Regions from separate parts of the Micromonospora sp. NPDC005367 genome, predicted to be linked through region 1. Evidence: predicted binding sites of a transcription regulator. Region 1 holds the regulator's gene; the other holds the start of a gene.
The links. The regulator HrcA, encoded in region 1, represses chaperone genes, less so after heat shock. The targets are predictions, from matches to a motif close to GGTTNGCACNCTCNNNNNGAGNGTGCNAACC.

Region 1 (11,875 bases):
GTCTCGCCTTTCTCGATGAGTTCGAGCAGCTCGGTGAAGAGGCGCTCGGCGAGGGCGTTGTCCGCGGGCGCACCGGAGATGGTGATCTCGTTACCCCGGACGTGCACGTCACTGTTGACCGAGCGTTCGACGAGTCGCAGAATCTCGTCACCCGCACCGAGCAGGTTGACCATGATCTTCGGATCGGGGACGGTGATCCGGGTCTGCACCTGGGGCGGGTCGGGAGGTGGGGTGCCGGTCATAGATCGGGCCGAAGGGCCCTGTGCCACCTGCTCTCGATCTCGGCGCCGGACCTGGTGGCGCGGCGTACGGACGTTCAACCCATCGTATCGGTTCAACACCGGCGGCATCGTGCGCATTTCCCCGCACTGAGGTGGCACGCACACGGCCTACCAACAGCGACAAAGGCCGCGAAGAAGCCAAAGCGGCGCAGGACGGGACGAAACCGCCCTGCGCCGCCCGCCGGTCAGTTCCCGGCGCGGAAGTCGAACCGGTCGAACGTCTCCTGGTTGCGGGTGAACCGGTAGGTGGCCCAGTGCATCCGCACCACCGTCCCCCGTTCGTCCCGGCTCAGCCGCAGCAGCTCACCGACCTCCCGGCCGGAGACCGTCCGGAACACGTCCGGCTGGTCGGGCAGTGGCGCGAAGACCGCCGGCGGCTTGGCGGGCGGATCACCGGCGCCGCGGGCCCGCAGCGACCCGTCGTGCCAGGAGAAGACGTACTCGTAGCCCTCGCCCCACCAGCGGCCGAGCATGCCGCGCAGCGGCGCCGGAGCGGGCGGGCCCGGCCGCCACGGCTCGATCTCCGCCGGATCGTCCTCGACCGCGGCGGCGAGCAGCCGGTGCGGCAGGTCGAGGGCTTCGGAGGCGCTGCCGGACGAGACGAGGACGGCGCAGCCCATCGCACCGGGAGTGCCCGCCCCGCCGCGCCGGCCGTAGACGCCGGCCAGGAAACCCGGCATCGCGCCGTCGTGCCCCACGTGCATCACCCGATCGCCCTGGGGCACCAGGATCAGGCCCAGCCCGAAGCCCCCGGCCCAGAGGTTCTCGTCGGTCACCGTCACCGGCCAGCGCATCTCGTCGAGCGTGGCCGCGGCGAGCACCGTACCGGCCGACTCGACCGCGGCCGGATCGGCCAGGAAGGCTGCCCAGCGCGCCATGTCCCCGGCGGTGCTCCAGAGCTGGGCGGCCGGCCCCACGGCACCGAAGTCGGTCGGCGGCTCCGGGTGTGCCTCGTCCGAGTACGCGTCGACCAGGAAACCGGTGGCGGCCGCCGGCCCCGGACTCATCGTGGTGTCGGTGAGCCCCAACGGCAGCAGCACCCGGTCGCTGAGCACCTCGGCCCAGGTTCCCCCGCGCAGCCGACCGACCAACTGCCCGAGCAGCGCCATGCCGAGGTTCGAGTAGTGGTAGCGGCGGCCCGACGGCAGCACCCGTTCCGCCCGGGCCAGGTCGGCCAGGAGCTGCTCGGTGTCGGGCGCGCGCAGCGTGTCCCACACGTCGCCGTACGGCTCGCGTTGCAGACCGGCGGTGTGCGACAGCAGCCGGCGTACGGTCAACTCGCCGTGCGCGGGCAGGTCGAGGTGCCGGCCCACCGGGTCGTCCAGGTCGAGCAGCCCGTCGTCCCGGCACTGGAGCGTCAGCACGGCGGTGAACGTCTTGGTGACCGAACCGATCCGGAACTGCGTCCGGGGCCCGAGCGGGCTGTCGTTGCCCGTACCGCCGACCGTGCAGGTCCACAGCGGCCGGTCGGCCCGGTGCAGAGCCGTCGAGACCGCCGGAATCCGGAGGTGCGCCTGCGTCTGGCGCACCAGCCGCTCCAGCCGGTCCGTCACCTCGCTCATACCAGGTCCCGGGCGAGCATCGGGCCGAGCGGCGCCCCACCGAACAGATGCGCGTGCACGTGGAAGACCTCCTGGCCGCCGTACGCCCCGGTGTTGAACATCAGCCGGAAACCGTCACCGAGCAGGCCCTCGTCGTCGGCGATCGCGGCCGCCGTGGCGAGCACCTCACCGGCGAGCGCCGGGTCGCCCTGGGCGAGCGTCGCGACATCGGCGTAGTGCTCCTTGGGGATCACCAGCACGTGCACCGGCGCCTTCGGGTTGATGTCGCGGAAGGCGAGGGTGTCGGGGGTCTCCCGGACGACGGTGGCCGGGATCTCCCCGGCGACGATGCGGCAGAACAGGCAGTCTGATCCCATCCGGGCAGTGTAAGGAAGGGCCCGGTGTCAATGCCTCTGCTATGGGAAGGACCGCTTCTCGCCCCCGGCGGCAGGTGCGGCAGGATGGCCGCGTGACTTCACGGGCGGTACTGGTGACGGGGGGCTCGCGCGGCATCGGGCGGGCGGTGGTGAAGGCCTTCGCGGCCGGCGGTGACCGGGTGGCGATCCACCACCGGGACTCCGCGGAGCTGGCCGAGGAGCTGCGGGCGCAACTGCCCGGCGAGGGACACGTGGTGGTGCGGGCCGACCTCGCCGACCCGGACGCGGTCCGGGCGATGGTGGACGAGGCGGCGGGCCTGCTCGGCGGGCTGGACGTGCTGGTCAACAACGCGGGCACCTTCGGACCCGCCGACCCGCCGCACCCGGTCTTCGAGAGCACCTACGAGCAGTGGCGGCAGCGCTGGCGTGAGGTGCTGGACACGAACCTGTTCGGCGCGGCCAACGCCGCCTGGTGCGCCGCCCAGCACATGCGCGACCGGGGCGGCCGGATCGTCAACGTCTCCTCCCGGGGCGCGTTCCGCGGTGAGCCGGCGAACCCGGCGTACGGGGCGAGCAAGGCGGGCTTGAACGCGGCGGGTCAGTCGCTGGCCGTGGCGCTCGCGCCGTACGGCATCGCGGTGGCCACGGTCGCGCCCGGCTTCGTGGAGACCGACATGACCAACGAGCACCTGAAGGCTGAGCGCGGCGTGGCGGTACGGGCGCAGAGCCCCTTCAACCGGGTCGCCCGCCCCGAGGAGATCGCCGCCGCGGTGCACTGGCTCGCCTCTCCGGAGGCCGAGTGGGCGACGGGCACCATCGTCGATCTGAACGGCGCCTCCTACCTGCGCAGCTGACTCCCGCCCCGGCTCAGGGCGCGGGTGTCACCAGCGGGAGAGGCGGGTGGCGAGGACGACGAGGGCGGCGACCCCGGCCGTCGAGGTGCGCAGCACGGAGGGGCCGAGGCGTACGGGGCGGGCACCGGCGGCGGCGAACGCGTCCACCTCGGCCGGGGCGATGCCGCCCTCCGGGCCGACCACCAGCACGATCTCGCCGGCGTCGGGAAGGTCCACGGTGCTGAGCCGCTCGTCGGCCTCCTCGTGCAACACGAACGCGGCGGCGGACCCGCCGATGCGCCGGGCGACCTGGTTGGTCGACTCGTCCGGGGACCCGGTCACCACCGGCAGCCACGAACGCCGGGCCTGCTTGGCCGCCTCCCGGGCGGTCGCGACCCACTTCTCCCGCGCCCGTACGCCCCGGTCACCGCGCCACTGCGCCACCGAGCGGGACGCCGCCCAGGGCACGATCTCGTCCACCCCGACCTCGGTCATCGCCTGCACCGCCAACTCGCCCCGGTCCCCCTTGGCGATCCCCTGCACCACGACCAGTCGCGGGACGGACGCGTCGACGTACCCCCGGGAGGTCACGTCGAGTTCCAGGCTGCCCCGGCCGACGGCCGTGACCACGGCGGTGGCGGTGCCGCCCTCGCCGTCGGCGAGCAGTAGTTCCTCGCCCACCCGCAGCCGCTGCACGGTGGCCGCGTGGTGGCCCTCGGGGCCGTCGAGGGTCAGCGTGTCGGCGGTGGGCAGCGACTCGATGAGGAAGAGCGGGGCGGACACGGTCAACAGGCTAACCGCCCCGGCATCGGCCGGAACGGCCAGCCGGCCGGCTCAGCCCCGGCCGGCTGACGGAGGGGACGCACCGCCAGGCCGGCCGGGCGTCCCAGACCCCGCCGGCGCCCGACCGTGCCCGGACGGGGGCCGGCCGAAGCGTCAGACGTGACCGTTGAAGGCGTCGCGCATCCGGGAGAAGAAGCCACCCTGCTTGCTCAGCTCGGCGACCTCCTCGCCCCGGGTCTTCGCGAACTCCCGCAGCATCCGCTCCTGTTCGGGGTCGAGCTTGCTGGGCGTACGCACGTCGAGGTGCACGTAGAGGTCGCCCCGGCCGGTGCCGCGCAGGTGCGGCACGCCGCGGGCGCGTAGCCGCAGCGTGCTGCCCGGCTGGGTACCGGCCTTGACGTCGACGGTTTCCTCGCTGTCCAGCGTCTTGATGATCAGCCGGGTGCCGAGCGCCGCCGCGGTCATCGGCACGGTGACCCGGCAGTGCAGGTCGTCGCCCTTGCGGGAGTAGACGTCGTGGGGACGCTCGTGGATCTCCACGTAGAGGTCACCGGCGGTGCCGCCGCCGGGGCCGACCTCGCCCTGCTGGGCGAGGCGGATCCGCATGCCGTCCTCGACGCCCGCCGGGATCTTCACGGTCAGCGAGCGGCGGGTACGCACCCGGCCGTCACCCGCGCAGGTCGGGCAGGGGTGCGGGACGGTCGTGCCGTAGCCCTGGCAGACGGTGCACGGCCGGGCGGAGACCACCTGGCCGAGAAAGGTGCGCTGTACGGACTGCACCTCGCCGCGGCCACCGCATGCCTCACAGGTGGCGAGGTGGGTGCCCGCCGCAGTGCCGGCGCCCGAGCAGGTGGTGCAGAGGACTGCGGTGTCGACGGTGATCGGCGCCTCGACGCCGAACGCCGTCTCGTGCAGGTCCAACTCCAGCCGCAGGATCGCGTCGGCGCCCGGCCGGGTACGTGGCCGAGGCCCCCGCGATCCGCCGGCGGCACCGCCGAAGAAGGCGTCCATGATGTCCTGGAAGCCGACGAACGGGCCCGCCCCACCGGCACCACCCGGGCCACCGGCGCCGCCGCCCCCAGGCGCGAGGGGGTCGCCGCCGAGATCGACGATCTGCCGTTTCCGGTCGTCCGAGAGGACCTCGTACGCGGCGTTGATGTCCTTGAACTTCTCCTGTGCCTCCGGGTCCGGATTGACATCCGGGTGGAACTGGCGCGCGAGCTTGCGGTAGGCGCGCTTGATCTCGTCGTCGGAGGCGTCCCGGCTCACGCCGAGAATGCCGTAGTAGTCCCTGGCCACTGCGTTCCGTGTCCTCATGTTCGTTTGCGTTGCGCCGGCCGCCGACCGGATCCGGCCGGACGGTACTGCCTAGTTCTGGGCCAGCAGATCGCCCACGTAGCGTGCCACGGCGCGCACCGTGGCGATGGTGCTGGGGTAGTCCATCCGGGTCGGCCCGAGCACGCCGAGGCCACCCACGATCGTCGAACCCGGGCCGTAGCCGGTGCTCACCACCGAGGCGGCGCGGAGATTGTCGATCTCGTTCTCGTCGCCGATGCGCACCCGCATCGAGCTCTCCTCGACCTCGCCGATCAGCTTCAGCAGAACCACCTCCTCCTCGAGAGCCTCGAGGATCGGGCGTAGCGAGCCCTGGAAGTCGAGCAGCCCGCCGCGGGTCAGGTTGGCCGTGCCGGCCAGCGCGATCCGCTCCTCGTGCCGCTCGACCAGCGTCTCCAGCAGCACGCTGGAGAGGGTGGCCATGGCCGGACGCAGGTCGGGGCTGACCTCGTCGACCAGCGCCTGCACCAGCGGGGGTGTCTCCGACAGCCGCGTGTCGACCAGCTTCTCGTTGACCAGCCGTCGCAGGTCGGTGACGTCGTCCGCCGGGATCGGCCCCGGCATCTCCACGAGTCGCTGCTCGACCCGCCCGGTGTCGGCGATCATGACCAGCATCAGCCGGGTGGTGGAGATCGGCACCAGCTCCAGGTGCCGGACGGACGACCGGGCCAGGCTCGGGTACTGCACGACGGCGACCTGCCGGGTCAGCTGGGCCAGCAGCCGGACGGTGCGGTGCACCACGTCGTCCAGGTCGACGGCGCCGAGCAGGAAACGCTCGATGGCCCGGCGCTCGGCCGGGCTGAGCGGCTTGACCCGGGACAGCCGGTCCACGAAGAGCCGGTAGCCGCGGTCGGTGGGCACCCGGCCGGCGCTGGTGTGCGGCTGCCGGATGTAGCCCTCTTCCTCGAGCACCGCCATGTCGTTGCGAACCGTCGCCGGGGAGACACCGAGCTGGTGTCGCTCGACCAGCGCCCGGCTTCCGACCGGCTCCTGCGTGGCGACGTAGTCCTCGACAATGGCGCGGAGCACGGCGAGCTTGCGGTCGTCGAGACCCATCCTCCCCACCTCCTACGCGCATCGGCCGCCGGCGTTCTGCGCCACACACGGCGTTCCTGGCACTCGACTGTAGCGAGTGCCAGTCTACGTCGGCAGGCCCGCCAACGCGATGATCAAGGACGGACCACGGGTGCGGGTCCTGCCCGCGTCAGGGCCGCGGCTGTCCGGCGACGCTCGACGGATCGATCGAGGTGGCCCCTCCGCGCCGCTCTGGCGCGTCGTTGTCGGCGACCCCTACCGTGACGTTCATGACTGAACCACCTCGCCCTCCCGGCGCGGGCGACCCGGGCGACCGCCCGGACCCGACCCCGCCGCCGGCAACTCCCGGCCCGTCCGCTGAGAACGAGCCCACCGCACCACTGTCCGGGGCACCCGGGCCGGGTGGCTATCCCCCGCCCGGTGGCTATCCCCCGCCCGGCGGCTACCCGCCTCCGCCCGGCGGCGTCCCGCCAGGCGGCTATCCACCGCCGGGCGCCGGCTATCCGACCGGGGGCAGCTACGGCCCGCCGGCCGGCTACGCCGGCAACGAGGACAAGACCTGGGCGCTGGTCGCCCACTTCGGCGGGGCGGTCGGCGCGCTGATCAGCTTCGGGCCGCTCGGCTTCGTCGCCCCGCTGATCGCCTACCTGGTGCGCGGGCAGCAGTCCCCGGCCGCGCGGGCGCACGCGCTCGCGGCGCTCAACTTCCAGCTCCTCTGGTCCGGCATCGCCTTCGTGCTGCTGTTCATCAGCTGGTGCCTGTTCTTCCTGCCCAGCGTGGCCGTCGTGGTGATCCAGATCGTGTTCGGCGTGATCGCCGGCATGCGGGCCAACGAGGGCAACAGTTACCGCTATCCGATGTCCGCGAGCTTCATCAAGTGACCCCTGGCCGACCGCTCCCCCGGTCGGCCCGGGCACCGACAGCGCACCGGCGGACGCGCCACGCCCCGTTCCGGTTCGGGCACCGCCCGCGCCACGTCCGGCCCGGCCGTGGTGCGGCCCGGCAGGTGTACGGCCGCGGCCGGAATGCGACCCGGCCGTCGACTAGGCCAGCAGGTCCCGTACGACAGCGTCGGCGAGTAGCCGGCCGCGCAGGGTGAGCACCGCGCGGCCGGCCGCGTACTCGTCCGGGGCCAGCAGGCCGGCGGCGTGCGCCCGCTCAGCGCCGGCCCGCCCCGTGTCGTCCAGCACGTCGAGCGGCAGCCCGCTGGCGAGGCGCAGCCGTAGCATCACGTCCTCCATGTGCGCCTCGTCGGCGGTGAGCACCTCGCGGGCCAGGCCGGGCGACCGTCCCTCCGCGAGGCGCTGCGCGTACGTCGACGGGTGCTTGACGTTCCACCAGCGCACCCCGCCCACGTGGCTGTGCGCGCCCGGCCCGAGCCCCCACCAGTCCCCGCCGGACCAGTAGAGCAGGTTGTGGCGGCAGCGGGCGGCGGGCGTACGGGCCCAGTTGGAGACCTCGTACCAGGAGAAACCTGCCGCGCCGAGCGCCTCCTGCGCGGCCAGGTAGCGGTCGGCGGCCACGTCGTCGTCGGGGTACGGCAACTCGCCGCGGCGCATCCGGGCGGCGAGCCGGGTCCCGTCCTCCACGATCAGGGCGTACGCGCTGACGTGGTCGGCACCGGCGGCGACCACCTCGTCCAGCGAGCGGGCGAAGTCCTCGGCCCGCTCCCCCGGCGTGCCGTAGATCAGGTCGAGGTTCACGTGGTCGAACCCGGCGTCGCGCGCCTCGGCGGCGGCGGCGCTGGCCCGGCCCGCGCTGTGCTTGCGGTCGAGGATCGCCAGCACCCCGGGCGAGGCGGACTGCATGCCCAGCGAGATCCGGGTGTAGCCGGCCGCCCGCAGCGCCTTGAGCGACTCGGGCGTGACCGACTCCGGGTTGGCCTCGGTGGTCACCTCGGCGTCGGCAGCGAGCCCCCAGGCGCGGTCGACGGCGTCCAGGATCCGGGCCAGGTCGTCGGCGGGCAGCAGGGTGGGGGTGCCCCCGCCCACGAAGACGGTGTCGACCCGCGGGGGCGGGTTGTCGCCGAGCACCCGGGCAGCGAGCCGGAGCTCGGCCAGGACGGTGTCGGCGTACCCCTCGCGGGTGGCGCCCCCACCGAGTTCGGCGGCGGTGTACGTGTTGAAGTCGCAGTAGCCGCAGCGGCTCGCGCAGAACGGCACGTGGACGTACACGCCGAATCCGCGCGCGCCGACCTCGCGGGTCGCGCTGGCGGGCAGCGAACCGTCGGCCGGTACGGGTTCGCCATCTGGAAGGACGCCGGGCATGGCCACTAGTGTGCCCGGCATGACCTCTCCCGACGCGCTCGTGCGGGTCGCCACGGCCCGTGGGGTGACCACCCTCACCCTCGACAGCCCGCACAACCGCAACGCGCTCTCCACCCCGCTGATGACGCAACTGCTCGCCGGTCTGGCCGACGCGGTCGCCGACGACGCGGTCCGGGTCGTCGTGCTCGACCACACCGGGCCGATCTTCTGCTCGGGCGCCGACCTGAAGGAGACCGCCGCCGCGTACGCCAGCGGGACGGTGCCGGCCGGGATGCTCGGCGACGTGCTGGCGGCGGTCTGGGAGTGCCCGAAGCCGGTGCTCGCCCGAGTGGCGGGGCCGGCCCGCGCCGGTGGCCTCGGGCTGATCGCGGCCGCCGACCTGGCGGTCTGCGCCGAGGAGGCCACCTTCGCGTTCACCGAGGTGCGGCTCGGGGTGATCCCCGCGGTGATCTCGGCGACGGTGCTGCCCCGGCTGCACCCGCGCGCGGCTGCCGAGCTCTACCTGACCGGGGACACCTTCGACGGCCGGCGGGCCGCCGAGATCGGGCTGGTGACCGCCGCGGTGCCGGCCGACGGGCTGGACGCCGCGGTGCAGCGGTACTGCGCCTCGCTGGTGCGAGGCGCGCCGGGAGCCCTGGCCGGGGCGAAGCAGCTGCTGCGCCGCCCCGCGGCCGCCGACCTGCCGGCCGAGATCGCCGACCTGGCCGCGCTGTCGACCGGCTACTTCCTCTCCGACGAGGGGCGGGAGGGCGTGTCGGCCTTCCGGGAGAAGCGGCCGGCACGGTGGGTGCCGGCGGAGAGCTGACCGGGCAGCCGACGGGCACCGCTCAACGGGCCGCGAGGCCCTTGACGGCAGCCTGGAACACCCGCTCCCGCTGGGCCTCGTCCCGGTAGATGCCGAGGCTGACGCCCAGTCCCTCCACGAGCACGCGCTTGGTGTTCGCCAACTGGACCAGGCGCCGCAGCCAGCAGTGCTTCTCCACGGTGACGCCCATGACAGACCGGCCAGGGCCACGTACCGTGCTCTGCCAGAGTGCGGGCGGATCTCGCAACGGGCGCCGCCTGCCGGCCCGTAACGCCTGTCGTCAACGGAACGACACCGGACGAGGGGGCGAAGCGGGCAGGTGAGACCGCAGCCGGGGCGGGAACATCCGGTCCGGGCGGGCCGGGCCGGGTCGACCTGAACCGGTCAGACAGCCCGGCCGGGCCTACGCCGGACGTACGCTTGTCGGACTGCCGAACAGGGGGTGTGGGTGCGAACTCGGACCGTGGTGGCGGGTGGCGTGGTCCTCGCCCTGCTCGCCGTGGTGGTTGTCGTGGTGCTCGTCCGACAGCTCGGGAGTGAGTTGCGCCTTCCCCTGGCCGGCCGAACCTGCACGGTGCAGGCCGACGGCCGGGTGGTGCTCGACGCCGACCAGATGGCCAACGCGGCGACCATCGCGGCGATCGGCGCGCAGCAGGGCATGCCGGAGCGGGGCGTGGTGGTGGCGCTGGCGACCGCCTACCAGGAGTCCGGCCTGCACAACCTCCCGGATGGCGACCGGGACTCGATCGGCCTTTTCCAGCAGCGCCCCAGCCAGGGTTGGGGCGACCCCACACAGCTCAGTGACCCGCGGTACGCGGCCAAACGGTTCTACGCGGCACTGAAGAAGGTCCGCGGCTGGGAGCGGATGCGGGTCACCGACGCCGCCCAGCGAGTGCAGCGTTCGGCGTTCCCCGAGGCCTACCAGAAGTGGGCCGACGAGTCGGCGGTGCTGACCCGGGCCCTGCTCGGCGACGCGACGCGGGCCGTGGCCTGCACGGTCGGGCGGACGCCGGTGATGCGTGGCGCCGCTGCGGCGGCCGCGCTGACCCGCAACCTGGAGCTGGACTGGGGCGTCGTCGGCAGAGCCGCCCCGGCGGAGTTGACCGGGCTCAGCCTGGCGACGGCCGACCAACGTGACGGCTGGCGGTACGCGCACTGGCTCGTCTCGCACGCCCAGGACCACGGGGTGAAGCGGGTACGTTTCGGAGACCTGGAGTGGACCGCCCGCGACGGGAAGTGGATCGAGGTGGCCGGGAGTCCGCAGGCCGGCGCCCGGGTCGTGGCGGAGGTCTTCGCCGACGATTGATCGAATGGTTTTTTGCACCTTCGGTCACCGCACAATCCGGCCAACTACTCAAACTGTCGCCTATGGCTCGGCTTTCGTCACGCCAGGTGACCACGTCATCGCGCATCGCCCAACTCCGGAGAATCCGGGCCTTCCGCCCCCCCAGTTCACGGCTTACCGCGCTACGATCGGCGCCCTGTGCCAAGAAAATCTTTCGCCTCTCTGGAGGGGTACGACGTGGCGTTCGACTACGACGGCCGGACCGGTTACGAACCGATCAGTGACGTAGACCGCAAGGAGTTCCACGAGCAGGGCTTCCTCCTGCTGCGCAATGTCCTGACGGAGGACCACCGGGCAGCGCTCGAAGAGGCGGTCGACCGCGTCTACGCCGAGGAGAAGGCCAAGGGCAACACCAAGAAGGACGGCACCCTGCACCTTCTCGGCTTCCTCGAGCGCGACGAGCTCTTCGGCGAACTGCTCACCCACCCGATCGCCTTCCCCTACATGTGGGGCCTGGCCGGGTGGAACATCTACACCCACCACAACCACCTGGACGTGACCCCGCCGGCGCTGGAGCCGGAGAAGCCGTACTGGGGCTGGCACCAGGACGGGTACCGGCAGAACTCCGACCCGGAGACCATGGACCCGAACCTGCCCCGGCCGATGTTCTCGCTGAAGGTCGCCTACGTGCTCTCCGACCTCTCGGAGACCGGGCGCGGCGCCACGAAGGTCATCCCGGGCAGCCACCTGTGGAACTCGCTGGACCGGCCCAAGGACCTCAGCGTGCACAACCCCGACCCGGAGGGCACGGTGGAGATCACCGCCAACCCGGGCGACGCGTTCATCTTCGACCGCCGCCAGTGGCACTCCCGGTCGACGAACCTGTCGAACATCACCCGCAAGATGCTCTTCGTGGGCTACACCTACCGATGGATCCGCCCGCTGGACGAGCTGCACCCCGACGTCAACGGCGAGTGGTACCGCAACCGCACCCCCGTTCAGCGCCAGCTGATCGGTGAGGGCACCCACACCGCCAACTACTGGGGCATCAACTGGGACGGGTACGTCGACGACGAGATCCCGCTGCGCAAGGAGCTGAAGGAGCGCGGTCTGCTCGACCGCAGCGTCCCCTGGCTGCGCTGACCTGCTAGCGAAGGGCCCCCCGCCGTCGCCTCGCGTACGGCCGGGGGCCCTTCGTCACATCTCCCGCCGGACGCTCACCGCACGGCGAGCCGGCGACGCACGTTCTCCCGGATCGACTCCGGCAGGTCCGGCGCGTCCAGCAGCCGGGGCAGCAACTCCGGCTCCAGGCTGGTGGCCCGGAAGACCTCAC
Region 2 (11,875 bases), on a different contig from region 1:
GATCAGCGTGGTCGCCGCGCCCTGGGTGAGTAGGTTGGCGAAGTTGCCGGCGGTGAGGAACGACGGGCGGGCGATCGAGAAGATCGTGCAGAGCACGATCAGCCCGAGGACCGCGGGCAGCCCACCGATGTCGCCGCCGCGTACCCGGCTCCAGTAGTTGCGCGCGTGACCCGCGACGGTCGGCGCCGGCGTGACGGCCGCCGGACCCTGCTGCTCTACGGCTGTGGTGGTCATCGGTCGCCTCCTGCGGTCTTGCCGGCCGGCCGTCCGTCGGTGCCGTTGCGGCCCTGGCCCGGCTCGGCGGTGAGACCGAGCCCGCCGGAGCGGCCGGCGGTGATCAGCTCGACCACCTGGGCGTGGGTGATGTCGGTGGTCTTCACCTGGGCGACCATCTGACCGAGGTAGAGGGCTGCGATCCGGTCGGAGACGGCGAAGACGTCGTTCATGTTGTGCGAGATGAGCACGACCGCCAGACCGTTGTCGGCGAGCCGGCGGACCAGTTCGAGCACCTGCGCGGTCTGCGCCACGCCGAGCGCGGCGGTCGGCTCGTCCAGGACGACGAGACGGCTGTTCCAGAGCACCGCCTTGGCGATCGCCACCGTCTGGCGCTGCCCGCCGGAGAGGCTGGAGACGTGCTGCCGCAACGACTTCACCGTGCGTACGGAGAGACCGGCCAGCGTCTCGGCCGCCATCTGCTCCATGGTCGGCTCGTCGAGGACGATGCCGTTGAGCTTCTCCCGGCCGAGGAACATGTTCTGCACGATGTCGAGGTTGTCGCAGAGCGCAAGGTCCTGGTAGACGACCTCGATGCCGAGGGCGGCGGCGTCCCGGGGGCTGTGGATCGCCGCCGGCCGGCCGTCGAAGAGGAACTCGCCGGCGTCGGTCGGGTGGATGCCGCTGATGCACTTGACCAGGGTCGACTTGCCGGCGCCGTTGTCACCGACGAGCGCGGTCACCTCGCCGGCGTGGGCGGCGAAGGCGACGTCGTGCAGAACCTGGACGGGACCGAAACTCTTGTCGATCCCACGTAGCTCCAGCAGGGGAGTTGCGGGCACGGGGTGTCTCCTTTGGATGGACGGCAGCAGGATCTCCTCAGCCCGTCCGGCGGATGCCGCCCGGCACGGGAGGCGACTCCCGTGCCGGGCGGCGGTTGCGCCTCGGCGGGTACGGCGTCAGGTCAGCTGATGCCGGCGTCGGTGCAGAACTTGGCGTACGCCTCGGTGCAGACCTCGTCCTTGGTGACGTAGCCGTCGTCGATGACGTCCTTGACGTTCTCCTTGTAGATCGCCTTCGGGTTCAGCAGCACGGACGGGACGTCCCGGCCACCCTCCGGGTCCTTCACCGTCTGGCCGGTCTCCTTGCGCTCACCCTTGGCGAGCCCGATGGCCAGGTCGGAGGCGGCGTTCGCCTCCTCCTTCACCGCCTTGTAGACGGTCATGCACTGGTCGCCGGCGAGGATGTTCTGCAGACCCTCCGGGGTGGCGTCCTGGCCGGTGACCGGTACCCGTCCGTTGAGCCCGTTCTTCTTCAGGATGGAGATGGCCGCGTTGCCCAGCCCGTCGTTCGCGGCGAGCACTCCGTCGATCTTGCCGCCGGTCTTGGTGAGCTGCTGCTCGAAGATCGTGGTGGCCTGGGCGTTGTCCCAGTCCGGCACGGCGTCGTCGGCGGCCTTCGTGTACTCCTTCGAGTCGAACTTCGGCTTGAGCACCGAGTCGTACCCGCTCTTGAACAGCGTCGCGTTGTTGTCGGTCGGCGAGCCGTTGAGGTAGGCGACCGCGGGGTTCTTGACGCCCTTGTCGGTGAGGCACTTGACCAGGCCCTCGCCCTGGAGCTTGCCCACTGCGACATTGTCGAAGCTGACGTAGTACTCGGCCGAGCCGCCGAGGGTGAGCCGGTCGTAGTCGATGGTGGCCACACCCTGGGACTTCGCCTTGTCGAGCACTGCCTTGCCGGTGCCGGAGTCGAGGTTGACGATCATCAGCACGGTCACGCCACTGGTGATCATCTGGTCGGCGATGGTCTGGAACTGGGTCTTGTCGCCCTGGGCGTTCTGGATGTCGTACTCGACGTTGGCGGCCTTGAAGGCCTCCTCCAGGAACTTGCGGTCGGCGCCCTCCCAGCGGGCGGAGGACTTGCTGTCGGGCAGGATCACGCCGATCTTCGGGGTCTGGCCGGAGCCGGCCTGGTCGTCCCCGCCGGAGTTGTCGCCGCAGGCGGCCAAGCTACCCGTCGCCAGCAGACCCACGGTGGCGAAGGTGAGGAGCCCTTTACGCATGTGCAGGGTCCTTTCGGGGTGGGGGGGTGTTGTTTTGTTGTGCCCGGCAACGTATGGCGCATGTGAGGCCCGACACAAGGGTGTCGATGGACTGATTTTGTTGCGGGCAGTAACAATTCGGCAACGCAGGCCCGCCCGCGGTCACCAGGGTTGGGAGCGCTTCAACCGCTCGGGGGTGCGAGGAGCCGGTCCACCGGTGCCGTGGACGCGGCGGACCCGTTCCGGCGCGCGATCGGTCAACCGGCGGCGAGCGGCGCGGTGCGTGCCTCGGTCAGTGCCACCAGATCGGCCGGGGTGAGCTGGAGCTGAAGCCCGCGACGGCCCGCCGAGACGTAGATCGTGGGGAAGCCCAGCGCGGAGGAGTCGAGCACGGTGGGCAGCCGCTTGCGTTGGCCGAGCGGACTGATGCCGCCCCGGACGTAGCCGGTGGCCCGCTCGGCGGCCGCCCGGTCGGCGAGCGTGGCCCGCTTGCCGCCGACCGCCGCAGCGAGGGCCTTCAGGTCCAGCTCCCCGGTGACCGGCACCACCGCCACGGCGAGCGCGCCGTCGATCACGGTGACCAGGGTCTTGAACACCCGCTCCGGAGGTACGCCCAGCGCCGCCGCGACCAGCGCGCCGTAGTTGGGCGCGTCCGGGCTCACGTCGTACGGGTGGGTGCTGTGCGCGACCTTCCGCTTCGTCAGCAGCGCCGTCGCCGGTGTGCCCTGTCCCGCCACGATCGGGAATCTAGTCCTGCACCGGCCGGCAGACCAGCACGGTCGGCGCGCCGGCGATCCGGGTGAGCACGAGGCTCGCCGCCGCGTCGCCGGCCAGCCGCAGGTCCCGCCGGAGCTGCTCCGGGGTCAGCGCCGAGCCGCGCTTGAGGATCTCCACCCGGCCCACACGCCGCTCCCGCAGGAACGCACGCAGCCGTTTCAACGAGAACGGCAGCACGTCGGTGATCTCCAGGCAGCGGGCGTACGGGCCCAGCGTCGGGGTGTCCGCGTACAGGTAGGCGATGGCCGGGTCGGCGAGGCTGGCGTCCAGCTCGTCGGACAGCTCGGCGACCAGGTGCGCCCGAACGACCGCCGGGTCGGGGTCGTGCAGGAACCGGCGTACCGGGCCGACGTCCGCCTCCCGGTCACCGGCGCCCGTCAGCTGCCCGGCGGCGCCCCGGCCACGGCCGGAAGCGTCGACCGGGGTCGCCTCCTTCTCGCTCAGCAGCGTGGCGCGGCGGGGGACCTCGGCGAGTTCGCCGCACCAGAGCGCCGCCTCGACCAGGTCGCCGTCGACGCTGACCCATTCCGCCTCGGCGCCGGCCGGGATCAGCCCGTGGTCGATCCCGGGAGCGACCTTCACCACGGTCCGCGGCGTCCGCTCGGCGAGCCGCGTCACGAAGTCCCAGGGAGGCGAGTACGCGTTCGGGTCGAAGATCCGCCGGCCGGTGCCGCCGGCGCGCCGGGCCGGATCGCAGAAGACCGCCTCGACCCGGCTCACGTCGAACGCCGTCGCGTCGCCGCACTCCACGGTGAAGAGGTCGGCCAGCCCGGCGGCCTCGGCGTTGGCGGCGGCCATCGCGGCGGTCAGCGGGTCGGCCTCCACCCCGTACACCCGGATGCCGGCCCGGGCGGCGGCGAGCGCGTCCGCGCCCAGTCCGCAACCGAGGTCGGCCAGCGTGCGTACCCCGGCGGCCCGCAGCCGCGCGGCGCGGCGCGCCGCGACCACGCCCCGGGTGGCCTGCTCGAGGCCGGCGCGGGTGAGGAACATCCCGGCGGCGGTCGGCCCGAACTTGGCAGTCGCCCGCCGCCGCAACTCGGCCTGGGTCAGCGCGGCCGCCGCGAGCCCGGCCGGCACCCCGGCCGCGCGGAGGGCGGATGCGGCGGCCAGCGGGTCGCCGCCGGTCACCCGGGCCGCCGCGTCCAGCGCGGCGGCACCCTCGGCGGTACGCAGGGCGGCCAGCTGATCGAGATCCACCCGGTCATTGTGGTGGCCGACCTCGACGCGCCGCCCGGCGGGTTGGCACTCTCCTTGACGGAGTGCTAGCCACGGAATAACCTGCGATTAGCACTCTCAACCTGAGGGTGCCAGCTCCCGGGTCACTCCGACCCGAGTGCTGAACGCCAGGCGGACCGGCACCCGCGACGACGGCCCCGCCCGGTGGCATGTGGCAGATTGACGCTGGTCGGCCCTGCTGACCAGCACAGAAACCAGTACCCCAGGAGGGTATGCCCGTGACTACCGCGACCAAGGTTGCGATCAAGCCGCTTGAGGACCGCATCGTGGTCCAGGCGAACGAGGCTGAGACCACCACGGCGTCGGGCATCGTGATCCCCGACACCGCCAAGGAGAAGCCGCAGGAGGGCACCGTCCTCGCTGTGGGTCCCGGCCGGATCGACGACAAGGGCAACCGTGTGCCGATCGACGTCAAGGTCGGCGACACCGTCCTCTACTCGAAGTACGGCGGCACCGAGGTCAAGTACGCCGGCGAGGAGTACCTGGTGCTCTCCGCCCGCGACGTCCTCGCGGTCATCGAGAAGTAAGCAACCGATCAGTGTCGTTGCCCCGGTCCGGTTCGCCGGGCCGGGGCAACGCCGCTTGAAGGGACATTCATGGCGAAGATCCTGAGCTTCTCGGACGACGCCCGACACCTGCTGGAGCACGGTGTCAACGCCCTCGCGGACGCGGTCAAGGTCACCCTCGGCCCGCGCGGGCGCAACGTCGTCCTGGACAAGAAGTTTGGTGCGCCCACGATCACCAACGATGGTGTGACCATCGCCAAGGAGATCGAGCTCACCAACCCGTACGAGAACCTCGGCGCGCAGCTGGTCAAGGAGGTGGCGACCAAGACCAACGACGTCGCCGGCGACGGGACCACCACCGCGACCGTGCTGGCCCAGGCGATGGTGCGCGAGGGCCTGCGCAACGTGGCGGCCGGGGCCAGCCCGACCGGCCTGAAGCGTGGCGTCGACGCGGCCAGCGCCAAGGTCTCCGAGGCCCTGCTGGCCCGGGCCGTCGAGGTGTCCGGCAAGGAGGCGATCGCGCACGTCGCGACGGTCTCCGCGCAGGACTCCACGATCGGCGACATGATCGCCGAGGCGATGGAGCGGGTCGGCCGTGACGGTGTCATCACCGTCGAGGAGGGCTCGACCCTCGCCACCGAGCTGGAGGTGACCGAGGGTCTCCAGTTCGACAAGGGTTTCGTCTCCCCGCACTTCGTCACCGACGCGGAGTCGCAGGAGGCGGTCCTCGAGGACGCGTACGTCCTGATCACCACGCAGAAGATCTCGGCGATCGAGGAGCTGCTGCCGTTGCTGGAGAAGGTCCTCCAGAACAGCAAGCCGCTGCTGATCATCGCCGAGGACGTCGAGGGCCAGGCGCTCTCGACCCTGGTCGTCAACTCCATCCGCAAGACCCTGAAGGTCTGCGCGGTCAAGGCGCCCGGCTTCGGTGACCGCCGCAAGGCGATGCTCCAGGACATGGCGATCCTGACCGGCGCCGAGCTGGTCGCCCCGGAGCTGGGCTACAAGCTCGACCAGGTCGGCCTGGAGGTGCTGGGTTCCGCCCGGCGCGTCGTGGTCGACAAGGACAACACCACGATCGTGGACGGTGGCGGCCAGGCTGCCGACGTCGCCGACCGGGTGGCTCAGATCCGCAAGGAGATCGAGGCCTCGGACTCCGAGTGGGACCGGGAGAAGCTCGCCGAGCGGCTGGCGAAGCTGTCGGGCGGCATCGCGGTCATCAAGGCCGGCGGCGCGACCGAGGTCGAGATGAAGGAGCGCAAGCACCGCATCGAGGACGCCATCGCGGCGACCAAGGCCGCGGTCGAGGAGGGTACGGTGCCCGGCGGTGGCGCCGCCCTGGCGCAGGTCCTGCCGGCGCTCGCCGACGACCTCGGCTACACCGGTGACGAGAAGGTCGGTGTCTCGATCGTCCGCAAGGCGCTCGTCGAGCCGCTGCGCTGGATCGCCGAGAACGCCGGCCACGACGGCTACGTGGTGGCGCAGAAGGTCGCCGCCGCCGAGTGGGGCAACGGCCTGAACGCCGCCACCGGCGAGTACGTCGACCTGGTCAAGTCCGGCATCCTGGACCCGGTCAAGGTCACCCGCAACGCGGTCACCAACGCCGCCTCCATCGCCGGCCTGCTGCTCACCACGGAGAGCCTCGTGGTGGAGAAGCCGGCCGAGCCGGAGCCGGCCGCCGCCGGTGGGCACGGTCACTCGCACGGCCACGGCCACCAGCACGGCCCGGGCTTCTGACCCACGTCGTACGCCCGGTCGGGGCACACCGTCATCCGGCGGTGTGCCCCGACGCGTTCGTGGTGGCTCTTACGAGACGCTGACGTCACTACCGGCCGGCCCGGTTGATCGGAAACACTGGGCCGATGAGCACCACCACCCCCCGGTTCGGGGCACTGGCCGGGATCACCTCCGCCGCCGTGGCGATCGGCGTGGCCGAAGCGATGGCCGTGCTGACCGGCCCCCGGTCGGCGCCGCTGGTCGCGGTCGGCGGAGTGGTCGTCGACACGGTGCCGGAACCGCTCAAACAGTTCGCCATCGACGTCTTCGGCACGTACGACAAGATCGCCCTGCTGATCGGGACGGCGGTGCTGCTGGCCGCCATCGCCGCGTTGCTCGGCGTCCTCTCCGTACGCCGGCTCGCGGTCGGCCTCACGGGCGTCGCGGCCTTCGGGGCGCTCGGTGTGGCCGCCGCCCTGACCAGGGCCGGCGCGGACGCCGGCGACGCACTGCCGTCACTGGTCGGCGCCGGGTTCGGCGCGCTGGTGCTCTGGGCCTTCATCGCCGGTCCGCTGGAACTCGATCCGTGGCCGTGGAGCCCGCCCAGCGGTCACCTCCCGTCCACGACCCCGGGCGGTCCCGGTGGCGCGTCGCGCACCCCTCCCGGCGAGCCGTCGGCCGGAGCCGCGCCGGCGCCCCTTGAGAGGACCGACCCGGAGTCCCGGCGTCGGTTCCTGACCGGCGCCGGGGTGTTGCTCGGCACCGCCGCCGTGGCCGGCTTCGGCGGGCGCTGGCTGGCCGGCCGGCGCGGGGTGTCGGCGGCCCGCGAGGCCGTGGTGCTACCCGCTCCGGCCTCCCCGGCCCCCGCGGTGCCCGCCGGGGCCGACCTGTCGCTACCCCAGCTCGCCCCGTACGTCAGCTCGAACTTCGGCTTCTACCGGATCGACAGCGCGCTGGTGGTGCCCCAGGTCGACCCGGAGTCCTGGCAGTTGCGTATCCACGGCCGGGTACGCAACCCGATCACGCTCAGCTTCGCGGATCTGCTCGCCCGGCCGATGGTGGAGCGGTACGTCACCCTCGCCTGCGTCTCGAACGAGGTCGGCGGGGAGCTGATCGGCAACGCCCGCTGGCTCGGCGTACCGATCCGGGACCTGCTGGACGAGGTCGAGCCGGAGGAGGGCGCCGACCAGGTGGTCGGGCGTTCGGTCGACGGCTGGACCTGCGGCACCCCGACGGCGGCACTGCGCGACGGGCGGGACGCGCTGCTGGCGGTGGGGATGAACGGTGAGCCGCTGCCCGTCGAGCACGGGTTCCCGGTCCGGATGGTCGTGCCGGGCCTGTACGGCTACGTGTCGGCCTGCAAGTGGGTGACCGAGCTGGAGCTGACCAGCTTCACGGACTTCGACGCGTACTGGGTGCCGCGGGGCTGGTCGCCGCAGGGTCCGATCAAGACCCAGTCGCGGATCGACACGCCTCGGCCGCGCAATCGGCTGACCGCCGGCCCGGTCATGGTCGCCGGGGTGGCCTGGGCTCAGCACCGGGGGATCCGCCGCGTCGAGGTACGCGTCGACGACGGGCCCTGGCAGGAGGCGGAGCTGGCCCCCACGGTCTCCGTGGACACCTGGGTGCAGTGGTCGTGGCGTTGGGAGGCCACACCGGGGACGCACCGCCTCCAGGTGCGGGCCACGGATGCCACCGGTGAGACGCAGACCGACCGCAGGCAGGACGTCGTCCCCGACGGCGCCACCGGCTGGCACACCATCCGCGTCACCGTCCGCTGACCCCGCCCCACCCCCCCGCGTCGATCACGAGGTTGGCGGGGAGGGGTTGGGGGCGGGATCAGGCGACCTTGCGTTCGGTGGGGGTGCCGGCGCTGGGGGTGGGGTTGGCGGCGACGTGTTCGGTCGAGTTGTGCGGTCGGCCCAGCCGGGCCTCCAGCCGGGCGAGGTCGACTCGGGTGCGCCGACGGTCGGCCAGGTCCTCCCAACCGGTGGCGAGCAGCCGCAGGCGTTCGGACTCGCTGAAGCCACCCCAGACGCCGTACGGCTCGCGTACGGACAGGGCGTGCGCGGCGCATTCGGCCCGCACCGGGCAGGTACGGCAGACCGCCTTCGCGCCGGACTCCCGGCGCAGCCGGGACGAGCCCCGTTCACCGTCCGGGTGGAAGAACTGGGCGCTGTCCCGTCCCCGGCAGGCGCCGAGCCGCTGCCAGTCCCAGAGATCGACGATGGGTCCGGGCAGTCTACGTACGTTCGACATCAGCACCCCTCCTCCCGCGCGGCACCGCGAGATCATCATGGCCGGGCCTCCGGGCGGCGGGCCGCACAGGCGCACCGATCCCGGCCTGGGTCTCCCGTTACCCGACAGCCCCACGATTCACACGCGTGTGATCCAAAACGTCCGGCACTTTGTCGCATATGACCCATCTGTCGGAAAAGTTCGGAGGATTGCCGGGAACCCCCTCCCGGACCGACCCGCTCGTGGTCTGCTCGTTGGCGGAGAGGAGACCCCACAGTGCGTACGGTTCTTGTGTGCGTCCGGACACCACTTGCGGCGCAACATCTCACTTCCGCGGCGGCCCGCCTCGGGCTGTCAGCGGTCGTTCGTACCGCCGTCTCCGACCCTGAGGTGATGCTTCGGCTCACCGAACGGCAACCGGACGTGGTACTCGCCGACACGGCGCTCACCCGGCCCGACAGCGCCGGCTTCGTCCGCCGGGTGCTGGCCCGTGCCCCGCAGGCCGCCGTGCTGCTCTTCGGCGCCGAGGAGTCCGAGGCCGCCGCGGCGACCATCAACGCCGGTGCCCGTGGGCTGATCCAAGGCGCCGACCACGATCTCACCAGCGCGGTGGCCAAAGCGCTGCTGCTGCTCTCCGCGCCCGGCCGGGCCGCCCGTCACCGGGTCACCGACCCGGTACGGGACACCGCGGCGGTCGGCGGGAAGAGCCGCTCCACGCCCGCCGGTCGACCCGGCGGTGACCCGGGCCCCGGCTGGTCGGCCGGGCCGGCGGAGGGGCCGAACGGCGGACCGACCGTGGTGCCGGTGCAACGCGGCGACGACGGGCCGGAAGGTAACGGTGGTGAGCCCGAGGGCACGCCACCGGACGGCAAACGGCCGGCGCCGAACGCCCGGGCCGCGCGCGCCTCCGTCGGGCTGACCGAGCGCGAACTCCAGGTGCTGCTCGGAATGGCGGAGGGCAAGAGCAACGCCGAGATCGGGCGGGAGCTGTTCGTCTCGGAGGACACCGTCAAGACGCACGCGCGGCGGCTCTTCCGCAAGCTGGGCGCCCGGGACCGGGCGCACGCCGTGGCCGCGGGCTTCCGCGCCGGGCTGGTCGCCTGAGGATCGGTCGAGCAACCTCGAAGCTTGAGGGCGCCCTGAGGTCCGGGAGGCCAAGGGTGACCACTGCGGGGACGCTTTAGAGCTGATGTCGTAGACGACTCGCCGGCGGCCGCGCTGGATGCTCTGCCAGACGGTGGCCGGCGGTGCTGAGCCGGCAGCTCCCGCCTGCGGATTGCTGGTGGCACCGTCGGTGATCGCCCAATGAATCGCGGCGCGAGCGTCGGTAATTGGGCGGGAGCACTGCCGGTGATGTCGCAGGCGATTCAGCTCCAAAGCGTGCCCGAGGGGATGCCTCGCCCGGTGGTGCCGCCTGCCTTCCGCGCTCGCACCCGTTCGCGCCAAAGACACTCGTGAGGCCCGGTGGGCCCGGTGGGCCCGGTGGGCCCGGTGGGCCCGGTGGGCCCGGTGGGCCCGGCGGCCCGGTGGGGCCGCGCCAGCCCCGTCCTGTTCAGCGGCGGTCGGGCTCCTCGCGGCCAGGCTCCTCGCGGCCGGGCTCCTCGTGTCCGGGCGCGTCGTCGTTGCCGTCGGTGAGCGTGTCGTGCACGCCGTCGGCGTAGCCCCGGGCGTACTCCCAGGTGACGTAGTGGTCCGGGTCGGGGTCGTAGGCCGGCTCGTGCACGCGGGGCCGGCCCGAGCTGAGCAGATGGCGCAGGTTGCCCCGGAGCAGGTCCCAGTCGAAGTAGTGCGGCTCGCGGCAGTCCTCACACTCGATCACCAGGCCGCGAACCCCGACCGGGGCCAGCAGGGCCTGATAGATCTCCAGGTCGGCGAGATCCTCCAGCACGTCCTGCCGCTCGACGTCGGTCAGCGCGTCCAGCGGTGCGTCGTCGCCCGAGTCGTGCAGGCCGGAGGCCGGATCGGCCGGGTCGCCGTTGAACGGGTCGATGGGCTCGTCGTGCACCCCCTCACCGTAGACCCAACGCCGCAGCGACGCCCGCCCCCGGACGCGCGCCGACCGGCCCGGCGCGAGGACGGCCAGCTCAGCCGCATGGGTACGATGGAGCGACGCGCCGCGTGCGGCGCTCTTCCGGTGCCCGCCGCGCCACCTCGCTGAAGCCCGTTCGACCAGCTCAGGGGAGCAATCGTGGAAATTTCGCCCAGCACCGATCTTCCGGCCGGCGCCGACCACGGCGAGCTGGGCGGCCACCTGCCGGAGCTGCCGGCAGGCTCCGCCCGGGTGGTACCTCTCGGCCTGACCTTCGACGACGTACTGCTCCAGCCGGGCGAGTCGGACGTGGTGCCGAGCCGCGTGAACACCGTCACCCGGCTGACCCGCAACGTCACGCTCTCCGTGCCGCTGCTCTCCAGCGCGATGGACACCGTGACCGAGGCGCGCATGGCGATCGCCATGGCCCGTCAGGGCGGCATCGGCGTGCTGCACCGCAACCTCTCGGTGGAGGACCAGGCGCTCCAGGTGGACCTGGTCAAGCGCTCCGAGTCCGGCATGATCACCAACCCGGTCACCGCCAGCCCCGACGACACCCTGCGCGACGTCGACGCGCTCTGCGGCCGCTACCGGATCTCCGGGGTGCCCGTCGTCGACGGCGACGGGCAGCTCGTCGGCATCGTGACCAACCGTGACATGCGTTTCGTCTCCGAACCCGACACGCCGGTCCGCGAGATCATGACCCGGGCCCCGCTGATCACCGCGCCGGTCGGCGTGAGCAAGGACGAGGCGCTGGCCCTGCTGCGCCAGCACAAGGTGGAGAAGCTACCGATCGTGGACGGCTCGGGCCGGCTGCGCGGGCTGATCACCGTGAAGGACTTCACCAAGAGCGAGCAGTACCCGGACGCCACCAAGGACGAGGCGGGCCGGCTGCGCGTGGCCGCCGCCATCGGGGTCGGGGAGGACTCCTACAAGCGGGCTCGGGCCCTGGTCGACGCGGGCGTCGACGTGCTGATCGTGGACACCGCGCACGGCCACCAGCGGGCCGTCCTGGACATGGTCCGCCGGCTCAAGAAGGACGTCACGATCGACATCGTGGGCGGCAACATCGCCACCTACGCCGGCGCCCGGGCCCTGGTCGAGGCTGGCGCCGACGGC

Region 2: groES (co-chaperone GroES) is a predicted target of HrcA. The motif match lies at 4,314-4,344, and genes of this name have one in related genera.

The regions. Positions count from the first base shown of each region.
Region 1 is NZ_JBEXFP010000027.1:46,510-58,384, reverse strand. It holds gene ABZS42_RS19665 (PhoH family protein) at 1-242, opposite strand, end outside; gene ABZS42_RS19660 (serine hydrolase domain-containing protein) at 467-1,843, opposite strand; gene ABZS42_RS19655 (histidine triad nucleotide-binding protein) at 1,840-2,199, opposite strand; gene ABZS42_RS19650 (SDR family oxidoreductase) at 2,292-3,053, shown strand; gene ABZS42_RS19645 (16S rRNA (uracil(1498)-N(3))-methyltransferase) at 3,081-3,815, opposite strand; gene dnaJ (molecular chaperone DnaJ) at 3,969-5,114, opposite strand; gene hrcA (heat-inducible transcriptional repressor HrcA) at 5,184-6,206, opposite strand; gene ABZS42_RS19630 (DUF4870 domain-containing protein) at 6,455-7,066, shown strand; gene hemW (radical SAM family heme chaperone HemW) at 7,229-8,452, opposite strand; gene ABZS42_RS19620 (enoyl-CoA hydratase family protein) at 8,472-9,257, shown strand; gene ABZS42_RS19615 (hypothetical protein) at 9,280-9,447, opposite strand; gene ABZS42_RS19610 (hypothetical protein) at 9,700-10,563, shown strand; gene ABZS42_RS19605 (phytanoyl-CoA dioxygenase family protein) at 10,741-11,685, shown strand; gene ABZS42_RS19600 (MOSC domain-containing protein) at 11,760-11,875, opposite strand, start outside.
Region 2 is NZ_JBEXFP010000046.1:1,837-13,711, reverse strand. It holds gene ABZS42_RS25445 (ABC transporter permease) at 1-234, opposite strand, end outside; gene ABZS42_RS25440 (ATP-binding cassette domain-containing protein) at 231-1,055, opposite strand; gene ABZS42_RS25435 (sugar ABC transporter substrate-binding protein) at 1,178-2,275, opposite strand; gene ybaK (Cys-tRNA(Pro) deacylase) at 2,512-2,991, opposite strand; gene ABZS42_RS25425 (methyltransferase domain-containing protein) at 3,002-4,228, opposite strand; gene groES (co-chaperone GroES) at 4,480-4,794, shown strand; gene groL (chaperonin GroEL) at 4,864-6,510, shown strand; gene ABZS42_RS25410 (molybdopterin-dependent oxidoreductase) at 6,636-8,270, shown strand; gene ABZS42_RS25405 (WhiB family transcriptional regulator) at 8,329-8,748, opposite strand; gene ABZS42_RS25400 (helix-turn-helix transcriptional regulator) at 9,004-9,831, shown strand; gene ABZS42_RS25395 (DUF5319 domain-containing protein) at 10,280-10,732, opposite strand; gene guaB (IMP dehydrogenase) at 10,916-11,875, shown strand, end outside.